2 regions of the Streptomyces sp. NPDC087845 genome follow, and region 1 is predicted to be linked to the other one. Evidence: riboswitches for the same ligand, from Rfam matches in the RefSeq annotation. Region 1 holds a riboswitch; the other holds the start of a gene.

Region 1 (6,590 bases):
CTTCCCTGTCTTCTTCCTCCCTGCCTTCCGCCGCCCGCCGCCGAGGCCTCGCGGCCGGCGCTGCCGTCGCCGCACTGGCGCTCACACTCGTGGCCTGCGGCTCCTCCGACGGCTCCGACTCCGACGGTTCGTCCAGGCCCGGAACGGACCACGGCTCCGGCAGCGCTTCCGCGTCGGCCACCCCCGGCGGTGCGTTCAACGCCGCGGACGTGAAGTTCGCGCAGCAGATGATCCCGCACCACCAGCAGGCCGTCGAAATGGCGAAGCTGGCCGAGGGCCGCGCCGCCGACCCCGAGGTCGAGGAACTGGCCGCCGCGATCGAGAAGGCGCAGGATCCCGAGATCAACACCATGAAGGGCTGGCTGACGTCCTGGGGGAAGCCGCTGCCCGAGTCCTCGATGGGTGACATGCCCGGCATGGACCACGGCTCGGACGGCGGTTCGGGGATGCCCGGGATGATGTCGGACAAGGACATGAGTGACCTCGAAGCAGCCAAGGGCAAGGACTTCGACAAGAAGTTCGCCCAGCTCATGATCGCCCACCACGAAGGCGCGGTCACCATGGCCGAGGCCGAGCGGAAGAACGGCGGCAACGCCGACGCGAAGAAGCTCGCCGGCGCCGTCGTCACCGCCCAGACCGCCGAGATCGAGCAGATGAACAAGATCATCGCCAGGCTCTGATCCCTGGCAGGGCGCGGGCCTTCCTTTCGCCGGGGGCCCGCGTCCTGCCGTGTTCCCGCCGGTGCGGGCCCCCCGGCGGCGGCTCAGTCCGCTTCCGGTGTCGAGAGCAGCTCGCGCACCTCCTCCGCCGTGGTGTCCTGGAGTTCCTCGCCGACGAGCAGCCAGCGGGTGATGCCGACCGATTCCAGGAACGGCAGGTCGTGGCCCGCGATCAGCAGCGCACCCTCGTAGGACTGGAGCGCACTGGTCAGCTGTCGCACGCCGGCGATGTCCAGGTTGTTGGTCGGCTCGTCCAGCATCAGCAACTGCGGGGCCGGTGCGGCGAGCATCGTCGCCGCGAGCGCGGCACGGAAGCGTTCTCCGCCCGAGAGGGTGCCCGCCGGCTGCTCCGCGCGTTTCCCCTGGAACAGGAAGCGTGCGAGCTGGGAGCGGATGTGGTTGTCGGTGACCCCGGGAGCCATGCGGGCCACGTTCGCCGCGACGCTCAGCTCGTCGTCCAGCACATCCAGCCGCTGGGGAAGGAAGCGCAGCGGTACGAATGTCCTGGCCTCGCCGGACAGCGGAGCCAGCTCGCCGGTGAGGGTGCGCAGCAGCGTGGTCTTGCCGGCGCCGTTGCGGCCGACGAGTGCGATCCGTTCGGGCCCGTGCACATGGAGGCTGCCCTGGAGCAGCCGGCCGAACCGGGGGCGAAGTTCGTGCAGGCTCAGCACGGTGCGGCCGGTGGGAACGGCGGTGTGGGGGAGGCTCACGCGGATCTCGGCGTCGTTGCGGACCGCGTCCGCGGCCTCCTCGCGACGCTCGCGCGCCTCGCTCAACCGCTCCTCGTGGAGGCCGCGCAGCTTGCCCCCGGACTCCTGCGCGGACCGCTTGCGGCGGCCGGCGAGGATCTTCGGCAGGCCCCCGTCCACCTCCGCCTTCTTGCCTTGGCGCTGGCGGCGGGCCAGTTTCACATGGGTTTCCTCCAGTTCGCGTTTCTGCCGGCGCACGTCGGCCTCGGCGGCCCGCAACATCCGCCCGGCGGCCTCCTGTCCGGTGCTGAGGGCTTCCTGGTAGGCGGACCAGCCACCGCCGTACCAGCTCACGGATCCGGCACGCAGTTCGGCGATGCGGTCCACGCGCTCCAGCAGTTCGATGTCGTGGCTGACCACGACCAGCACCCCGGAACGCCAGTTGTCGACGGCGTCGTAGAGCCTGCGGCGCGCGAACACATCGAGGTTGTTGGTCGGTTCGTCGAGCAGGAGGACATCAGGCTGTTCCAGCAGCAGTGCGGCCAGGCGCAGCAGTACGGTCTCCCCGCCGGACATCTGGCCCACGGTGCGGTCCAGTTCGAGGTCCCCGAGCCCCAGTGAGCCCAGTGTCGCGAGGGCTTGTTCCTCCACGTCCCAGTCGTCACCGATCGTCTCGAAGTGCTTCTCGTCCACATCCCCGGCCTCGATGGCGCGCAGTGCGTCGCGCCGCTCGGCGATGCCCAGGGCCTGGTCCACCCGCAGCGAGGTGTCGAGGGTGATGTTCTGAGGGAGGTGGGCGAGGCTGCCGCCGACGGTCACCGAGCCCTGGGAGGGGCGAAGCAGGCCGGCCAGCAGGCGCAGCAGTGTGGACTTGCCCGCGCCGTTGTTGCCCACGAGACCGGTGCGGCCGCGGCCGATACCGAGGGAGAGCCCGTCGAAGACGGTCGTGCCGTCCGGCCACTGGAAGGACAGGGCGGAGCAGGTGAGGGAGGCGCTGGGGGCGGTGGGTGTCGCCATGGTGATCCTCGCAGTCGTGAGCGCGGTGAATGGGGGCTTCGAATGCGAGCACCACGCAGCGACCGAAAGGGGAAGGGTGCGGCGGTCCGAGAGATCGAGGGACGGCTCATGCACCGAGGTCGCATCCACGCGGGGTCACGGGCAGGGGAAAACACTGCTACTGCGTGACGGGCGTACGACCGGAGTCGTACGGCGCGATGATCGCGAACCTCAGATGCGCAACGTCCACCTCTATCGGAGACAACAGGACGGTCGAAACGATAGCGAGCCGGAGGGCGGAAGGCAAAGCCTTGTGCCGTGCGGGGGAGTGACACGGGTGGACCGCCGGCCGGCCCTTCGGGGTGCGATCGGCCAGGGGGCGGTGCACCGGAGCGAGAACATGCGAATCACTGGGCAAATGTTCCTGTATGGGCGATTTCGATAGATACGCCCTCTTGGTCAACAAAGGGGGGCTTGGTGCGAATTGCAGCCTTTGATCTATGCCCGAAATGCACCTTTTAGGAACTGCGTGGTGTGAGTCACGTTCAAGGTTCAGGGGGGCTTGGCACGTGCCTCGGTTCCCTTCTGTGCAAGGAAATTTTGCAATGCGGTGTGAGGTGGATTACTGCCCTTTCCGTGATTCGATCTTGCAAATGAATTGTGATCAAAAAATAGGGGCTTGTTCCATTCGGCGTTTCTCGCCTACGGTCACCGTCAATCCGGACGGAACGCCGAATCCTGCCGCCGTCCGAGAAACCGACCCGATCGCGTACGGCAGGAGCGGGGGACCCAGGTAGGCCGCCGAACCGGTATCCGGAACGGCTCGGGGTGAAGCCGCAGTTGCCTGCAGCCAGACATCTCCCGTCTGAACCCGACAGCTCACCTCGTAGGCGACGGAGAGGAATTCGCCATGCCCGCAACGGGTAAGTCCAATCGTCACAAGCACACTTCGCTGACCCGCGGTTTCATCGCCGCGACCACGGGCGGGGCCGCTCTCGTGCTTCCGCTGATCTGCGCGGGCTTCGCCTCGGCCGCGCCGGCCCAGGCGGTCGCCGCCGAAAAGGCCGCGGCGCCGTCCGCCGCCGTCAAGGAAATATCCGTCCGGAAGACCGCGCCCACCGTCTATTCCGTGACCGTGGGCGACACCCTTTCCAAGATCGCGCGGGGGCATTCCGTCAGCGGTGGCTGGCAGAAGCTGTACGAGGACAATCGAGACGTGATCGGCGGCAACCCCGCTCTGATTCGTCCGGGCATGAAGCTGACCATCGGCGCCGAGGCGGAGTCTCGCGTTTCCACCGGCGTATCCGCCGTGAACGGCGCCGCGGTGCCGGCGACGGCCACCACTGCCGCACCGGCCGCCAAGCCCGCCACGTACACGAACAATCTGGACGGCTGGATCAAGAAGTCGCTGGCCGTCATGGCCGAGCGTGGCATCCCCGGCAGCTACGACGGCATCCACCGCAACGTCATGCGTGAATCCTCCGGCAACCCCCGGGCCGTCAACAACTGGGACTCGAACGCCGCCGCCGGAACCCCGTCCAAGGGTCTCCTCCAGATCATCGACCCGACGTTCCGCGCCTACCACGTGCCCGGTACGTCGCTGGACAGCTACGACCCGGTCGCCAACATCACCGCGGCCTGCAACTACGCGGCCGCCAAGTACGGCTCGATCGACAACGTGTTCGGGGCCTACTGACGCGCAACGGCGCGGACGGCGGTTCAGGACCGACGGGTGGCGAGAGGCCGGAACAAGGGCCGCTCGCGAAGGACCGCACCCGCCGGTCAGGGACCGCCTTCCGGCCGTTGTCCCGCATGCGTGGAAAGCCGGAACTCCCGACCCGCGCCCATCCGTCGCCGGCCTGCCGTCCCGAGACGGGCCGTTGGGCATGGAGCCCCGCCCCGCACGCATGCGCAGGCAGTGTGCCGAGGTGGCGCTACGCGGCCCGGCGGGGGCCGGGAACGGTCACATGTCCGGCGAGCCACGAGAGGAGGGGCTCCAGTTCCTCTGCCGCCGCGAGCACGGCACCGGCCAACGCAGGCGTGTGCTGCGCGCAGTCCCCGCCGAGGGGGCGGGCGGCGGAGATCGAGCGGTACCGGAGGCAGTCGGCACGGGGATGCCCGGCGTCATGGCCGCGTGGCACGCGCTTCATCAGGTCGCCGGTGACCGCGTACCCCCGCGCTTCCAGCGCCTCGACGGCGCGCACCAGCCCGGGGCCGCTCTCCTGCGCGGCAACCGCCTTGCGGAACAACGGGATCTGCCCCGGGTCCGGGTAGGTCCAGCCGCCCTTGATCCGGAGCCCGTCGAGGTCGAAGCGCAGGCCGATCTCGACATTGCGCGCGATCCGGATCACCGCCACTTGGTGCTGCCACCACCACGGGTCCTTGCGGAACCCCCAGACGGAGAAGTCCTCGTACGCCCCGTCCGCGTCGGCCACCTCGTTCAACAACGCGATCATGGGTTCACGGACCAGGTGCTCCCGGTCCTTTCGACGTCTCTCGCGCGCCTCCTGCGAAGGAGCCCCCTCCAACTGCAGAAGCAGGTCGAATGCTTGCTCTGTCCAGCCGCTGAACGCTCTGCTCATCCAGGAGACCTTAGGGCAGCAGCCCGGCCATGAGCAGTCCACTCATCGGCTACTCCGGCGGCGGCCTGGGAACCGTGGCAGCCGCTCCTTCCCGGACGGACTTCACCACCGCGTCGTGAAGGCGCCGGCTGTCGTCCTCCGAGCGGCACGACACGGGGCTGCCCGACATGGTGAACCAGTCGATCGCACCCGTGTACTGCACAGTCACCTGGGCCGTGTCATCGGCCCAGGTCGTGTGAACCGTCAGATCCCCGGACAGGACGCCGGCCTCGTCCGTCAGCACGCCGCCGTGCCCGGAGAACACACCACGAGTCGTCCATGACGCCCAAGCCATGCCTTCAGGCTGGCATCAAGTCCATGGACGCGCACCCGCAGCCACGTGCGTGCGCGTCGGCGGCCCTCCATGCTCCGTGGCACTCCGGGGTGCCCCCACCCTTCCGGAATCTGGAACGGGCGAAACTTTCCACCCGGTCCGGCTGCGGTTCCCGTACCCGCCGATCCTCAGCGGAATAACGCATTCTTAACGCCAAACCGTCAGATCTGCTCGCCAAAACAACGAATTCCGTAGGTGAACAGCTCTTGACCTGCGGAACTCGTCAGGATTGCATGTCGCGCTGGGAGCGACGAAACCACTCACCACGTCCTCGTCTGGAGGCGATACCGCTCCCGTGCTCAGACACCGCACCTTTGATCGGAATCGCACGATGACCGAAACGCTCAGCGCTCCCCAGGCGCTCGCCCCCGCGACCGGCCCCACTCCACAGAAGCTCAAGCGTTCCATCGGCGTCGTGGGCGGAACGCTGCTCACGCTCTCCTGTGTGACGCCCGCTTCGACGCTCTTCGTGGTCGTACCGGACCTGTTCTCCAGCCTCGGCACCTACACCGCCCTCACCATCGCCGTCGGATCGCTGCTCTGCATCGCGGTCGCCTTCTGCTACTCGGAGCTGGGCACCCTCATCCCGAGCGCGGGAGGCGAGTACGCCATGGTGTCGACCATGGCGGGACGGCTGGCCGGATGGCTCGTCTTCGTGCTCTCCCTGCTGGTCGTGATGATCGTGCCCCCGGTCATCGCCATGGGCACGGCCGACTACCTCGCTCCCATCGTGCACATCCCGGCCCCCGCCGCGGGCGCCGGAGTGATGGTGCTCGCCACCCTCGCCGGACTCCTGGACCTGCGTGCCAATGCGTGGATCACCGGGATCTTCCTCGTCCTGGAAGTGATCGCGGCGGGCGTCGTGGCCGTTCTCGGCTTTGCGCACTCCGAGCGCGGAGCCTCCGCGCTGGTGCACGGTTCGGTCGCCTCGTCGGGCGGTACGAGCTCCACGGTCACCGCGATGATGGTGGTGTCCGGGCTGGCGATCGCGCTCTTCATCACCCAGGGCTTCTCCACGGCGGTCTACCTCTCGGAGGAGCTGGAGAATCCGCGGCGCAACGTGGCCCGTACGGTTCTCGCCACCCTCGCCATCTCCACGGCGGTCATCCTGGTCCCGGTCATCGCCATCACGCTGGGCGCCCCGGACCTCGCGGCCCTGACCTCGGGCGACCTGAACACCATGGTCGCTGCCTGGTCCAACTCGGCCGTCGGCACGTTCGTCAGCCTCTGT
Region 2 (6,590 bases), on a different contig from region 1:
CGGGATACGGGCCAAGGCCAGGAGCCGGTCCGGGCCCCGGGCCGGGGTACGCACCCGGCTACGGGCCGGGATTCGGGCCGGGGTATGCGCCCGGATACGGGACGGGGTATGCGCCGAGGCGCGAGCCGTCGGCGCAGGTCAGGGCTCATGCCGAAGCGCAGGCCAAGGCCCACGGCAGAGCTGCCGCCCGTGCGGTCGCCGAGTACGAATCGTTCGCGACCTCACTGGCCTCGCTGCGGCGGCAGGCCCGCCGTGGGACCGCGGGCCCGGACTTCGCCGAGCGCGAGCTGGAGCTGCTGCACCACCTCTGGCAGCGCCGGGGCGTGGCCGCCCCCGCCCTGACGTACGCGGCACAGGCGACGGGCCGCCTGCGCCCCCACCCCGCGCCGACGGCCCCGCACGCCTACCCGCGGCCGGCGCACACGCAGCCCGGCGGGAACGGGTACAACCCCTACCTGAACCCGCACCGGCCACCGCCCCCGCAGTAGGGCCGTTCACGAACAGGCGACCGCGACCACGATCCGTGAACGGCCGCCCGTTCCCGTCCCCGTTCCCGCTCCAGCCCTCGTGCTCGTGCTCGTGCTCGTCAGGCGGATGCCTCGGTGAGTTCCGCCAGTTCCTGCTCGGTCAGCCGGAGGTCGGCGACGGCCACCAGCGCGGGCAGCTGCTCGACCGTACGGGCCGAGGCGATCGGCGCGACGACGGTCGGCCGGGACGCGAGCCAGGCCAGGGCGACGGTCGCGACCTCGGCGTCGTGCCCCTGGGCGACCTTGTCGAGCGCGGCCAGGACCTTCTGTCCCCGCTCCGACGCCAGGTACTCACCGGCCTTCTCGGCGCGGGCGCTCTCCACCGAAGCACCCGGACGGTACTTGCCGGTGAGGAAGCCGGAGGCCAGGGCGAAGTACGGGACGGCGGCGAGCCCGGCCCGTGCGGCCGTGTCCTGGAGCTCGCCCTCGTACGTGTCGCGCGAGACCAGGTTGTAGTGCGGCTGAAGGGCGACGTACCGGGCGAGCCCCTCGCGCTCCGAGAAGTCCAGGGACGCCTGGAGCCGCTCGGGGCTGATGTTGGAGGCGGCGATCTCCCGGACCTTGCCCTCCTTCACGAGCTTGTCGAGGGCGGTGATGATCTCCTCGACCGGGACGGTCTCGTCGTCGAAGTGCGTGTAGTACAGATCGATGTGGTCGGTGCCGAGCCGGCGCAGCGACTCCTCGGCCGCGGCCTTGATGTTCGTGGCGGAGAGCCCCTTGTACGAGGGGTGGGCGCCGACCTTGGTGGCGACGACGATGTCGGAGCGGTTGGAGCGGGCCGCGAGCCACTTCCCGATGACGGTCTCCGACTCGCCGCCCTCGTTGCCCGGGACCCAGGCGGAGTAGGCGTCGGCGGTGTCGATGAAGTTGCCGCCCGCCGCGGCGTAGGCGTCCAGCACCGCGAACGACTGCGCCTCGTCGGCGGTCCAGCCGAAGACGTTGCCGCCGAGGGCGAGCGGGAAGACCTGAAGGCCGGAGGAGCCCAGCTTGCGAAGAGAAGTCATAAATGGATCAACGGATTCTGGCGGCGCCACTATTCCGACGGGCCGGCTGTTCCGTCGGGCCGACTGCTCCGACGGGCCGACTGCTCCGGTGAGTCAGCTGTTTCCGGCTGTACTGACTGTTCCCGCTGCTCCGGCGGCTGTGCTGCTCCGGCAGACCGGCAGCCCTGACGTCGGGGGGTGAGCGTCAGGGCTGCCGGGGTTCAGCGGCCGGCGAACCGGCTCGGATCACGCGGGTCGGGAGGGTGACCTGCGGATCAGGGGTTGAGGCCCTTGCCGCGCAACCAGGCCATCGGGTCGATGCCGGTACCGGCGGGGGTGTGGACCTCCAGGTGGAGGTGCGCGCCGGTCACGTTGCCGGTCGCGCCGACTCGGCCGATGGTCTCACCGGTGGAGACCTTCTGGCCGACGCTGACGCCGATGGAGGACTGGTGGCAGAACCACAGCTCCGTACCGTCGTCGAGCTCCAGCACCGTGCGGTAGCCGTACGAACCGGACCAGCCGGCCGACTTGACGGTGCCGCCGTGTATGGCCTTGATCGGCGTACCCGTCGGCGCTGCGAAGTCGAGGCCGGTGTGGTAGCCGGAGGACCACATCGAGCCGGCTTGGCCGAAGGTCGAGGTGATCCTGTAGGAGGAGGTCGGAAGGGCGTAGCTGGCGGCAAGCTTGGCGAGCCGCAGGGCCTCGGCCTTCTTCTTGGCCTCTTCCTCCGCCTTCTTCTTCTCCGCGGCGGCCTTGGCCTCGGCGGCGTCCTGCTGCTTCTTGGCCTCGGCGGCGGCCTTCTCCGCGGCCTCCTTCTCCTGGGCGGCCTTCGCCTCGGCGTCGGCGGCGTCCTGCTGCTGCTCGGCCTGCTGGAGGATGCGTGCGCGGAGCGCCTCACCCGCGTCCACCGTGCCCTGTTCGGCCTCGGCGGTGGTGAGACCGGCGGTGGTGAGCGGGGCAGCAGCGGAGGCGGCCGCGGCCTTGTCGGCTTCGGACTCGTCGGAGAAGAGAGAGCCCACGCCCGGAAGGGACTTGGCATCGGGGAGGTTGTCCGCGATGGAGTCGGGAAGGGAGATGGAGACCGGCGGTTTGCTCTGCGCGGTGGCCATGCCGCCCGCGCCGACCGCCGCGATGACGCCGACCCCGAGCACCGTGGAGCTACGGGCAAGTCCGTTGCGCTGCTTGGCGACGCGGTGCTTGCCGCGTACGGGGCGGACGGACTCCTCGGTGGGGTTCCACTCGTCCCAGCCCCGCTCGGGCTCGCCGTTGCCGTCGGCGCGGAATTCGCCGCCGAACCCACCGGCGAAGTCGCCGCCCGGCTCGGTGCCGTACGCCGTTCCCGTCGCAACAGTGGCGTAGTCGGTGCCGTACGCCGTTCCCGTCGCAACAGTGCCGTAGTTGGCGCCGTAGGCGGTTCCGGTCCGGGCGGTCCCGTAGCCGGCGCCGAAGCCGGAGTCGGGTCCGGCCGGGGAATCGAAGTCAGCAACGACATCGGAACCGAAGTCGGGGTTGAACCGAGAGGGGGCCTCGGGGGCAGGCTTGTTGGACGCCACGGGGGCGCACTCCTTTCCTTCCTTCTCGCCTACCGGGTTAGCTGACGGGTTCGGAGCAGGAAGGTCTCCTACGGGCCCCTCCGTCTCTCACGAGACGCAGGTGTCCGATTCACCCCATGTAGGTGGTTCCCCGGTTCCCTTGCGGAATTCGGCGCTCGCGCACGGTGCCGCCACTGACGACGGCTGGGACGACCGCGCTGCGTTATCGAACGTTAATAGACACCCGTGCCTGATTCCAAGCTGTTCCCACTGATCGTTCATGTCTTTGGCCTGGACTTTACGGGGCACAACCGGGCGGAACGGTATGAGTTGATCGACCCTCAGTCATTACCCGGATTCTGACGTTGCGTCAAATGTTATGCGGAGCGGTGCGCTTCGATTACGTACCGTGGCATCCCGCGCCCACGGCCGCGCCCGGCTCGCGCGGAGCTCACGCCCCCGCCCCTCACGCCTCTTCCAGACCCACGATCTTCACGGTCCTGCGCCGGTCCGGCTGCCCCTCCGCGGGACGTACGACCGCGAGCAGCGCCATGTCGTCGGTCGTCTCGCCACCCGTGTGCAGCCGTACGTCATCGGTCAGCGCGGACAGCAGCTCCTCGGGCCCCGGGAAGATCCGCCCCCGCAGCCGGGCCGCCGGGTCGTAGAAGACGCCGTCGGCGTTCCGCGCCTCGGAGAGACCGTCCGTGTACAGGAGGAGGGTCGTCCCCGCCGGCAGATCCCACTCGTCCGCCCGGTCGGGCCACACGCCCAGGTCCATCCCGAGGGGCAGCGCGGGCACCGTGGGCCCCAGCACCTCCAGTTCCCCGTCCGGGTGCAGCAGGATCGGCTCGGGGTGACCGCGGTTGACGATCCGCACCCGGGACCCCCCGGGCGGGATCTCGGCCAGCACGGCGGTGATGAAGCCCTCGACCGCGTCGAGCCCGCCCCGCCGCGTCCCCTCCCGCGCCAACGCCCGCTCCAGCCGCTGCGCCACACCCTCCAGCGAACGCTCCTGCTCGGCCGCCTCCCGGAACGCCCCGATGATCACCGCCACCGACTCGACGGCGTCGAGCCCCTTCCCCCGTACGTCCCCGACGACCAGCCGCACCCCCTGCGGGGTGTCCGTCACGGCGAACAGGTCGCCGCCGACGAACTCGTCCGCCTGCGCCGCCTCGTACCGCGCCGCCACATGCAGCCCGCCGATCCGGTCGGACGGCTTCGGCAGCACCGCCCGCATGGCGGTCTCCGCGATGACCCGCGCGGAGGCCAGTTGCTCATTGCCCCGCCGTACGACCCCGTTGATCACAACGGCGAGGACGGAGACGGTGGCCAGGGTGAGCAACTCGATCAGCGGCACGACCTCCGGCAGCGTGGCGCTGTACAGCCGCAGCACGATGACGGCCAGCATCGAGGCGATGCCGGTGCAGATGGTCCTGGACAGCGAGAAGAACGGCGCGGCGATCAGCGGCGCCGCCACGAACAGCGGAACGGCGGTGAAGGTCGGCGGCGTGAGGAGATCGAACACCAGCCCGCCGACGATCATCAGGGCGGGCAGCGCGCGGACGAACCGCCGCGTGCGGGTGCCGTCGCCCTCGGCATGCCTGCCGCGCCGCCTCAGCCGCTTCCACACCTGTGGTCTCCTGCCCGGTACGCGCGCGGCTGCGGACGGTACCGCGCCCCACCCCAGGCTCACCGGAGCAGAGTCGCCCGGCGACTCCTCATCGGCCAATGGGGGTACGTACGTGGCACAGCTCACACACCGCCCGGACCTGCTCCTTCATGGGTCGACGGGTCGGCCGGAACGAGTCAGGCCCGGCACGCTGCATGCGTGCCGGGCCTGACTCTTCAGTAGCGGGGACAGGATTTGAACCTGCGACCTCTGGGTTATGAGCCCAGCGAGCTACCGAGCTGCTCCACCCCGCGTCGGTAAACACAACTGTACGGCATGTGCGGCGGGCTCATGACCACGGAGCGAATCATGACCGCCCGGCGCCCACTCCGGCGCCCACTCCGGCGCTCGCCCGGCGCCCACCCGGCACGCGGCCGTCGACACCCGACGCCCGACGCCCGACGCCCGGCCCCAGCAGTCGGTCGTTGCACCCCGCCCCGCCGCCCCTTCTCCCCGGGGCCCCGCAGCTCCGCAACTCCGCGGCTCCGCGGCTCCGCGGCCTCGTGGCCCTGCCGTCCTCAATTCGTCTCGGGGAGCCCTCAATTCGTCTCGGTGATACGGGGAGCGGTCTTCCCGTCGACCGCCGGGGACTTCATCGGATTCGCGCCCCGTTGTAGGGCCTGGAGGATCGCCAGCCCCTGGCCGACCACGCCCGCCGCCATCTCGTTGACGCCACTGGTGCCGTTCAGAACGGTGAGGTCCGCCCCCGACATGCCGCGGGCGGCCGCGTCGGCCAGGACGGGCAGGTTCTCGACGATGCGGTTGGCCGCGATGAGCTCCTGGTTGCCGTCGCGCAGCGAGGCGGCGCGCGCGCTGTTGGCGTCGGCCTGCGCCTGGGCGAGGATCCGTTCGGTGTACGCGTTGCCGTCGGCCTCGAACTTCACCCGGTCACGGGCCGCCTCCGCGAGAGTGCGCTGCCGGTACGCCTCGGCGTCCGCCGGGCGCCGCACCTCTCCTTCGAGTCGTTGCGCGGCGAGCGCGGCCTGCCGCTCGGCCAACGCGGTCTGCTCCTCGATGACCTCCTGCGAGGCCCTGGCCCCGGCAAGGGGCCCGGCCTGCGCGGCGCGGGCGTTGTACTGCTCGGTCTCGGCGAGGAATCCGGCCCGCTTGATCGCGGTGTCGCGTTCGTACTCCGCCTTGAGCGCGGCGGCCTGCTGCTCGCGCTGGCTGGCCTCCTGGTCGGCCTTGGCCTCGGCGATCCGGGCCTGGCTGGCGACGGCGGCGGCATGCGGGGCGGCGAGGTTCTTGATGTAGCCGGTGGCGTCTTCGATCTCCTGGATCTGGAGGGCGTCCACCACGATGCCGAGTTTCTCCATCTCGCCGTGGCTGCCGACGACAACCTCCTGGGAGACCCGGTTGCGCTCGCGGATGATCTGCTCCACGGTCAGCCCGCCGACGATGGAACGCAGATGGCCCGCGAAGATCTGGCCGACGAGCTCCTCCATCTGTTCCTGCTCGGTCAGGAAGCGGCGCGCCGCGTTGGCGATGGACACCGCGTCGTCGCCGACCTTGAAGACGGCGACGGCCCGGACGTTCAGGCGGATGCCCTGCTGCGTCACGCAGTCCTCGGTGATCTCCGCCTCGCGCAGTGCCAGGGAGAGCATGCGCGCCTTCTGCTTCACCGGGAGCACGAAACTGCCGTGGCCGGTGACGATCCGGAACTGGGTGTCCAGCGTCTGCCCCTTGGAACCGGATATGAGCATCGCCTCGTTGGGGGCGGGAACGTGCCAGAAGAACATCGGAAGACTCCTGCCGTACGTGTCTGCACATCCGCTCACACGGCTGCGTGAGCGCTCGACGCGGGTACGTCACTGCTCGACGCGGGTACGTCACTGCTCGACGCGGGTACGTCACTGCTCGACGCGGGTACGTCACTGCT

What was found. Region 1 has a riboswitch for cyclic di-AMP ahead of ACIOMQ_RS21900 (LysM peptidoglycan-binding domain-containing protein). Riboswitches for the same ligand answer to the same signal wherever they lie in the genome.
Region 2: it holds a riboswitch for cyclic di-AMP, as region 1 does, so the genes downstream of both, ACIOMQ_RS09185 (M23 family metallopeptidase) here and ACIOMQ_RS21900 (LysM peptidoglycan-binding domain-containing protein) in region 1, are expected to answer to the same signal.

The regions. Positions count from the first base shown of each region.
Region 1 is NZ_JBIUVC010000008.1:215,461-222,050, reverse strand. It holds gene ACIOMQ_RS21910 (DUF305 domain-containing protein) at 1-680, shown strand, start outside; gene ACIOMQ_RS21905 (ATP-binding cassette domain-containing protein) at 764-2,425, opposite strand; cyclic di-AMP (ydaO/yuaA leader) riboswitch at 3,124-3,310, shown strand; gene ACIOMQ_RS21900 (LysM peptidoglycan-binding domain-containing protein) at 3,315-4,100, shown strand; gene ACIOMQ_RS21895 (DUF2461 family protein) at 4,339-4,986, opposite strand; gene ACIOMQ_RS21890 (hypothetical protein) at 5,036-5,320, opposite strand; gene ACIOMQ_RS21885 (APC family permease) at 5,691-6,590, shown strand, end outside.
Region 2 is NZ_JBIUVC010000002.1:779,831-786,420, reverse strand. It holds gene ACIOMQ_RS09195 (PrsW family intramembrane metalloprotease) at 1-488, shown strand, start outside; gene ACIOMQ_RS09190 (aldo/keto reductase) at 587-1,531, opposite strand; gene ACIOMQ_RS09185 (M23 family metallopeptidase) at 1,786-3,063, opposite strand; cyclic di-AMP (ydaO/yuaA leader) riboswitch at 3,075-3,227, opposite strand; gene ACIOMQ_RS09180 (PP2C family protein-serine/threonine phosphatase) at 3,509-4,672, opposite strand; tRNA gene ACIOMQ_RS09175 (tRNA-Met) at 4,892-4,965, opposite strand; gene ACIOMQ_RS09170 (SPFH domain-containing protein) at 5,251-6,450, opposite strand.